DNA from 2 places in the Streptomyces sp. JH34 genome. Region 1 is predicted to be linked to the other one. Evidence: riboswitches for the same ligand, from Rfam matches in the RefSeq annotation. Region 1 holds a riboswitch; the other holds the start of a gene.
What was found. A riboswitch is a leader RNA that binds a small molecule or an ion and turns the genes downstream of it on or off. The one in region 1 is predicted to bind cobalamin.

Region 1 (4,222 bases):
CTCCTCGACCAGCGTGCGCGTACGGACCGTCTCGGGGCGGGTCGAGTCCCCGATGTACGCCTCGGGAGCGGAGCCCTTCAGCGCGCGCACGGTCGCGACCATGCCGCCGTGGTACTGGAAGTAGTCGTCCGAGTCCGCGATGTCGTGCTCACGGGTGTCGGTGTTCTTCGCCGCCACCGCGATCCGCTTGTAGGCGGTCTCCATCTCGTCGCGGGCCGGACGTCCGTCCAGCTCACGGCCGTAGGCGTAGCCGCCCCACACCGTGTAGACCTCGGCGAGGTCGGCGTCCGTCCGCCAGTCGCGCGAGTCGATGAGCTGGAGCAGCCCCGCCCCGTACGTCCCCGGGCGCGAGCCGAAGATACGGGTGGTGGCGCGCCGCTCGTCGCCGTGTTCGGCGAGGTCGGCCTGCGTGTGGGCGCGTACGAAGTTCCGCTCGGCGGGCTCGTCGAGCGAGGCCGCCAGGCGTACGGCGTCGTCGAGCAGGCCGATGGTGTGCGGGAAGGCGTCGCGGAAGAAGCCGGAGATCCGCAGCGTGACGTCGATGCGCGGGCGCCCCAGTTCCTCGTACGGGATCGCCTCCAGACCCGTGACGCGTCGCGAGGCGTCGTCCCAGACGGGGCGGACGCCGAGCAGCGCGAACGCCTCGGCGATGTCGTCACCGGCCGTGCGCATCGCGCTGGTGCCCCAGAGCGAGAGGCCGACCGAGGTGGGCCAGTCACCGTTGTCCGCGCGGTAGCGCTCCAGGAGCGAGTCGGCGAGGGCCTGGCCGGTCTCCCAGGCGAGGCGGGACGGGACGGCCTTCGGGTCGACGGAGTAGAAGTTACGGCCGGTCGGCAGGACGTTGACCAGACCGCGGAGCGGGGAGCCGGACGGGCCGGCGGGAACGAAGCCGCCGTTCAGCGCGTGGACCGCGTGGTCCAGCTCGTCCGTCGTCGCGGCGAGGCGGGGCACGACCTCGCGGGCGGCGAAGTCGAGGATGTCGGCGACGGCCTGCGGGTGCCCGGCGGCCACCACGGCGACGGCCGCCGGGTCCCAGTCCGCGTCGTCCATCGCCTGGACCAGCGCGCGGGCCTTCTCCTCGGTCTCGTCCGCCGCGGTGCGGGTCGCCGCCGACTCGTCCAGGCCAAGTGCCTCGCGCAGGCCCGGCAGCGAGGCCGTGCCGCCCCAGATCTGCCGGGCGCGCAGGACCGCGAGGACCAGGTTGACGCGGTCCTTGCCGGCCGGGGCACTACCCAGGACGTGCAGGCCGTCGCGGATCTGGACGTCCTTGATCTCACAGAGCCAGCCGTCGAGATGCATGATGAACTCGTCGAAGCCCTCGTCCTCGGGCCGGTCCTCCAGGCCCAGGTCGTGGTCGAGCTTCGCCGCCTGGATGAGGGTCCAGATCTGGGCGCGTACCGCCGGGAGCTTCGCCGGGTCCATCGCGGCGATCTGGGCGTGCTCGTCCAGGAGTTGTTCGAGGCGGGCGATGTCGCCGTAGCTGTCGGCGCGGGCCATCGGCGGCACGAGGTGGTCCACGAGGGTGGCGTGCACCCGGCGCTTGGCCTGGGTGCCCTCGCCCGGGTCGTTCACCAGGAACGGGTAGACCAGCGGCAGGTCCCCCAGTGCGGCGTCGGGGCCGCAGGCTGCGGAGAGGCCTGCGTTCTTGCCGGGCAGCCACTCCAGATTGCCGTGCTTGCCGAGGTGGATCATCGCGTCCGCGCCGAAGCCGTTGTCGTCGGCGGACGCGGCGATCCAGCGGTACGCGGCCAGGTAGTGGTGCGAGGGCGGCAGGTCAGGGTCGTGGTAGATCGCGATCGGGTTCTCGCCGAAGCCGCGCGGCGGCTGGATGAGGATGAGCAGGTTGCCGCGGCGCAGGGCCGCGAGCACGATGTCGCCCTCGGGGTTGCGGGACCGGTCGACGAACATCTCGCCGGGCGCCGGGCCCCAGTGCTCCTCCACGGCCTCGCGCAGTTCGGCGGGCAGCGTGGCGAACCAGCGGCGGTAGTCGGCCGCGGGGATCCTGACCGGGTTGCGGGCCAGCTGCTCCTCGGTGAGCCACTCCTGGTCGTGGCCGCCGGCCTCGATGAGCGCGTAGATCAGCTCGTCGCCGTCGCCGGAGACCAGGCCGGGGATCTCCTCCTCGGGGCCGAAGTCGTAGCCCTCCTCGCGGAGCCTGCGCAGCAGGGCGACGGCGCTGGCGGGGGTGTCGAGGCCGACCGCGTTGCCGATGCGGGAGTGCTTGGTCGGGTAGGCCGACAGGACCAGCGCGATCCGCTTCTCGGCCGCCGGGATGTGGCGGAGCCGCGCGTGGCGTACGGCGATCCCGGCGACCCTGGCGGCGCGCTCGGTGTCGGCGACGTACGCGGGCAGACCGTCCTCGTCGATCTCCTTGAAGGAGAACGGCACGGTGATCAGACGCCCGTCGAACTCCGGCACCGCGATCTGGGTGGCCGCGTCGAGCGGGGAGACACCCTCGTCGTTCTCCTCCCAGGCGGCACGCGGGCTGGTGAGGCAGAGCGCCTGGAGGACCGGGACGTCGAGGCCGGTGAGGGCGCCCGCGTCCCAGGACTCGTCGTCCCCGCCGGCCGACGCGGTCGCGGGCTTGGTGCCACCGGCCGCGAGGACGGTGGTCACTATGGCGTCCGCTGCACGGAGTTCGTCGATGAGTTCCGGTTCGGGCGACCGGAGCGAGGCGACGTACAGCGGGAGGGGGCGGGCGCCCGCGTCCTCCACGGCCGCGCAGAGCGCCTCGATGAACGCGGTGTTCCCGCTCATGTGGTGGGCGCGGTAGTAGAGCACCGCGACGGTCGGGCCGGTGACGTCACGGGCGGTCCGCTCCAGCGGGCCCCACGCGGGGGCCGGGGCGGGCGGCTCGAAGCCGTGGCCGGTGAGCAGCACGGTGTCGGAGAGGAAGCGGGCCAGCTGCTCCAGGTTGGCGGGTCCGCCGTGCGCGAGGTAGGCATGCGCCTCCGCCGCGATGCCGATGGGCACGGTCGACGCGGCCATCAGCTGGGCGTCGGGGGCCTGTTCACCTGTCAGCACGACGACGGGCCTGCCGGTGGCCAGCACCTGGTCCAGCCCCTCCTGCCAGGCACGGACACCGCCGAGGAGGCGTACGACGACGAGGTCGGCCTCCTCCAGCAGCTGCGGGAGGTCGTCGAGGGCGAGCCGGGAGGGGTTGGCGTAGCGGTAGCTGACCGGTCCCTGCGCGGCACGGGCGCTCAGCAGGTCGGTGTCGGACGTCGACAGGAGCAGGATCATGCGGCGTCAGCCCTCCTCGGGGTGTCCACGCCCCGGGCAGTGTCGGATCAGCTGCTCGGGCGGGACCGAGAGCCTGGGAAAGGGAGTTCCTGACTCGCACGGCCGGTGGGCCGGGCTCACAGTGGCGGGACCGCGCCGGAATCTCACCGGGCTTCCTCCCAAGTCGCCGTACGGCGATGGCGGACCGAACGGACCGCCGCTAGGCATAGTAGGCGGGAGGAGGGGGGTCCTGACCAGACGGCCCCCGCCCGGGCCCCGGACAGGGGGCCGGTGTCCCGTAGGTCACAGTGACCGTAGGGGTGCGTCACGGTCACGGTCGGTATGCTCGCCGCCATGTCCGCCTCCCCCCTTCCGCCCCGTTCTCCGGGCGACGCGTGTGCCCGGAGCAGCGGTGACGCCTGCCCCGGCGCGCTGCGTCTGCACCGGGCGGACGACGGTGCGCTGGCGCGGATCCGCATACCCGGCGGGGTGCTGACGCCCCGCCAGGCAGATGCGCTGGGACAGGCCGCCGAGCGCCTCGGTGACGGTGAGCTGCATCTCACCTCCCGCGGAAACGTGCAGCTGCGCGGGCTCGCGCCGGACTGCGGTGCCGAGCTGGCCGGGCTTCTGCACGAGGCCGGACTGCTCCCCTCCGAACGTCATGAACGCGTGCGCAACGTCGTCGCGTCCCCGCTCTCCGGGCTCGACGGCCTCGGGTCCGTCGACGTCGGACCGTGGCTGACCGGCCTCGACCGTCTGCTGTGCGGAAGCGCGGGCGCGACGGCGCTCTCCGGACGTTTCCTGTTCGCCCTCGACGACGGCCGCGGCGATGTGGACGCCCTCGGAGCCGACCTCACCCTGCTGGGCCAGGACGACGGCGACGCCCTGCTGCGCGTCGGGCACGTCGACGAGGTACTCCGCCTCCCCGCCGCCGAGGGCCCCCGCGCCGCGCTGACCGCCGCCGAGGCCTTCCTCGACTCCGCCCGGGAGACCGGCGCCT
Region 2 (4,222 bases), 1.0 Mb from region 1:
GCATGGGGCGCAGGGTCAGTTCGAAGCCCGGGTCGAGCAGGTTCTTGTTCTCGGATGTGCTCATCACTGGCAGGCCTCGCAGGACTCGGGGTTTTCCAGGGAGCAGGCGAGGGCGTCCGCGTCGGGAGCCGACGCCTGCTGTGCGGGGACGGCGGCTGGCGGTGCCTGCCCGGTCGCGGCGCGGGCGATCCGGGTCGCCGGGCGCGAGCGCAGGTAGTACGTCGTCTTCAGCCCCTGCTTCCAGGCGTACGCGTACATCGAGGAGAGCTTGCCGATCGTCGGCGTCTCCAGGAAGAGGTTCAGCGACTGGCTCTGGTCGAGGAACGGCGTACGCGCCGCCGCCATGTCGATCAGGCCGCGCTGCGGGATCTCCCACGCGGTGCGGTACAGAGCCCGCACGTCCTCGGGGATCCAGGCGAAGCCCTGTACGGAGCCGCTCGCCTCGCGCAGCGCCTCGCGGGTCCGGGCGTCCCAGACGCCGAGCTTCTTCAGCTCGTCCACCAGATAGGCGTTGACCTGGAGGAACTCGCCGCTGAGCGTCTCGCGCTTGAAGAGGTTGGAGACCTGCGGCTCGATGCACTCGTACACCCCGGCGATCGAGGCGATCGTCGCCGTCGGCGCGATGGCGAGCAGCAGCGAGTTGCGCATCCCGGTCCTGGCGACCCTGGCGCGCAGCGCGTCCCAGCGCTCCGGCCAGTTCAGCCCGGTGTCGTAGTGGTCGGGGTGCAGCACGCCCCGGGCGGCACGGGTCTCGGACCAGGCCGGCAGCGGGCCGGACCGCTCCGCGAGATCGCAGGAGGTCTCGTAGGCGGCGAGCATGATCCGCTCGGAGATCCTCGTGGACAGCGCTCGTGCCTCGGGTGAGTCGAACGGCAGGCGCAGCTGGAAGAACACGTCCTGGAGGCCCATCGCGCCCAGGCCCACCGGGCGCCAGCGGGCGTTGGAGCGGCCGGCCTGCTCGGTCGGGTAGAAGTTGATGTCCACGACGCGGTCCAGGAAGGTCACCGCGGTGCGGACGGTGGCGTCCAGCCGCTCCCAGTCGATGGTGCCGTCCGCGACGAACGCGCCGAGGTTGACCGACCCGAGGTTGCAGACGGCGGTCTCGCCGTCGTCCGTGACCTCCAGGATCTCGGTGCAGAGGTTCGACGAGTGGACGACACGGCCCGGCTCGGCGGTCTGGTTGGCCGTGCGGTTGGAGGCGTCCTTGAACGTCATCCAGCCCTGCCCGGTCTGCGCGAGGGTCCGCATCATCCGCCCGTACAGCTCACGCGCCGGCATCGTCTTGCGGGCCAGCCCCTTCGCCTCTGCCGCGCGGTAGGCCGCGTCGAACTCGTCGCCCCACAGGTCCACCAGCTCGGGGGTGTCCGCCGGGGAGAACAGCGACCACTCGGTGTCCGCGTCGACGCGGCGCATGAACTCGTCCGGGATCCAGTGCGCCAGGTTGAGGTTGTGCGTGCGCCGCTGGTCCTCACCGGTGTTGTCGCGCAGCTCCAGGAACTCCTCGATGTCCGCGTGCCAGGTCTCCAGGTAGACCGCGGCCGCCCCCTTGCGCCGGCCTCCCTGGTTGACGGCCGCGACGGAGGCGTCGAGCGTCTTCAGGAACGGCACGATGCCGTTGGAGTGCCCGTTGGTCCCCCGGATGAGTGAACCCCGGGCCCGGATGCGGGAGTAGGAGAGCCCGATGCCGCCCGCGTGCTTCGAGAGACGGGCCACCTGGTGGTAGCGGTCGTAGATCGAGTCGAGCTCGTCCAGCGGAGAGTCCAGCAGATAGCAGGAGGACATCTGCGGGTGCCGGGTGCCGGAGTTGAAGAGGGTGGGGGAGGAGGGCAGGTAGTCGAGCCTGCTCATCAGGCCGTACAGCGCGGCCACTTCCTCCAGGGCACGCTCGGAGTTGTCCTCGGCGAGGCCTGCGGCGACCCGCAGCATGAAGTGCTGCGGGGTCTCGATGACCTGGCGGGTGAGCGGGTGACGCAGCAGGTACCGGCTGTGCAGCGTCCGCAGCCCGAAGTAGCCGAAGCGGTCGTCGGCGCCGTCGGCGAGCGCCCGGTCGACCAGCGCGTCGAGGGCGGCGGCGTGCAGCGTGACGAACTCGGCCGTACGGTCCGCGATCAGACCCTCGCGGTGCCCGACGGCGACAGACGCCGAGAAGGAGACAGCGCCCTGGCCGGCGGCCTCGTCCGCGACGGCCCGGGTGAGGAGCCGGGCGGCGAGCCGGGAGTAAGCCGGGTCCTCCGAGATCAGGCCGGCGGCGGCCTCGGTGGCCAGCGAGCGCAGCTCCGCCTCGTCCGACCGGGCGCTGCGGCCGCGCAGCGCGGCGGCGGCGACCCGTCCGGGGTCGGTGTCGGGGAGATCGGCGGTGAGGCCGGTCAGGGTCCGCAGCAGGGCGGTCCCGGGCGCGTCGGTCGTACGGCCTTCGGGTTCCGCGGCTGAAACCGGGTCGGCTGGCGCGATGGTCACTGGGGCTATCCCTCGCTCGGCTCGGGGCCTGCGGGAGCGGGGCAGCCGGACACATGGACACCCGGGGGAGGGCAGCGCGGTGCGCACGGCGTCCACCGGCCCTCCGCGGGGCCCGGACGTCTCTGCGTCCGGTTCGGTCGAGCCGGACGCACTGTCGACAGGTCTTCGGACTCCGCGGTGCGCGAACGCGCACCGGTCACACCGTTGCGGGACAGTTCCGGATTCGCACCGGATTCCCCTGCGGCGACAGCGAGGTCGAGCATACATGTGGGGGCCGCCGATTGCGGCGGCCCCCACATGTAGTGTCGCGGAGGGTCAGAAGGCCAGACGGAACGTCAGGAGGGTGAAGCCCGGCAGGGGGCTCCAGTCCCGCTCCGGAGTCCGTACGAAGCCGAGGCGACGGTAGATCCGGTGGGCTGCCTCCATGGACGACTGGGTCGACAGGACGACTCCGGAGACCCCTTCGGTGGCGCGCGCCCGGTCGACGCACGCCCGTACGAGCGCTTCGCCGGCGCCGCGCCCGCGTGCCTCCGCGGAGACGGCCAGCATCCGGAACTCGGCTTCGTCCCGGCCGGCGATGTCCGCCCAGGGGCCGCCGGGCGCGACATAGGTGACACCGCCCAGAAGCGCGCCGTCCCCGTCCACCGCGGCCAGCACGACGGCCTCGGCGGCCCGTCGACCGACGGCGCGGAGCTGCTCCAGATAGGGGTCGTCGGCGCCGAAGTCCAACAGCCCGTCGCCGAGGTACGCCTGCGCGGTCATCTCGCCCAGGGCCTCGTGCTCCTCGGCGCGCACCGGTCTGACCGAGATATCCATGGGCGCCAGTCTGCCCCGGGCGGCACGCCCGGCGCACTCCCTTTCCCGGACGGGTCGGTCCACACATGACTCCGTCCCGGCGGGGCGGACCCCGCCGGGACGGAAGACGTCGTGCCGAGGGGTCAGTGACCGCCCGGGGCGCCCACCGTGGCGGGCGGGAGCTGCTCCTGGACGCCAGGGTCGCCGGCATCGGCCGTGTAGTCGGACGGCGAGGTCTCGTCCACGCCGGCCGGTGCCTTCACGGCGTTGAGGACGAAGGTCAGCACGACCACCACGATGATGTTCAGCACGATCGCGGTGAGACCGATGTAGCCGATCTCGCCGATGCCCGGGATCTCCTTCGAGGACCCGCCGAAGTGCTTCTGGGTCGGGCTGGCGACGCCGTACGCGGCCACCGTGCCGTAGATCATGCCGACCGCCCAGCCGGCGATCAGGGCCCAGCGGTGGAACCACCGGGTGAACAGACCGCCCACCAGGGCCGGCATGGTCTGGAGGATCCAGATGCCGCCCAGCAGCTGGAAGTTGATCGCGACCGTCTTGTCCATGGTGAGGACGAAGGCGAGCGCGCCGACCTTGACCAGCAGTGAGACCAGCTTGGAGACCTTGGTCTCCTGGGCGGGGGTCGCGTCGGGCTTGATGAAGTCCTTGTAGATGTTGCGGGTGAAGAGGTTCGCCGCGGCGATCGACATGATCGCGGCGGGCACGAGGGCGCCGATCCCGATCGCGGCGAAGGCCACGCCCGCGAACCAGTCGGGGAACATGTTCTCGAACAGCTGGGGGATCGCGAGCTGTCCGTTGTCCACCTTGATCCCGGCGGCGATCGCCATGAACCCGAGCAGGGCCAGCAGACCCAGCATCAGCGAGTACAGCGGCAGGATCGTGGTGTTGCGACGGATCACCTCACGGCTGCGGCTGGAGAGCGTCGCCGTGATCGAGTGGGGATACATGA

Region 2: it holds a riboswitch for cobalamin, as region 1 does, so the genes downstream of both, LWJ43_RS10625 (ribonucleoside-diphosphate reductase subunit alpha) here and cobN (cobaltochelatase subunit CobN) in region 1, are expected to answer to the same signal.

What each region holds. Positions count from the first base shown of each region.
Region 1 is NZ_JAJSOO010000001.1:3,514,863-3,519,084, forward strand. It holds gene cobN (cobaltochelatase subunit CobN) at 1-3,243, opposite strand, end outside; cobalamin riboswitch at 3,308-3,456, opposite strand; gene cobG (precorrin-3B synthase) at 3,565-4,222, shown strand, end outside.
Region 2 is NZ_JAJSOO010000001.1:2,465,717-2,469,938, reverse strand. It holds gene LWJ43_RS10630 (ribonucleotide-diphosphate reductase subunit beta) at 1-64, opposite strand, end outside; gene LWJ43_RS10625 (ribonucleoside-diphosphate reductase subunit alpha) at 64-2,457, opposite strand; cobalamin riboswitch at 2,597-2,720, opposite strand; gene LWJ43_RS10620 (GNAT family N-acetyltransferase) at 2,773-3,273, opposite strand; gene mctP (monocarboxylate uptake permease MctP) at 3,396-4,222, opposite strand, start outside.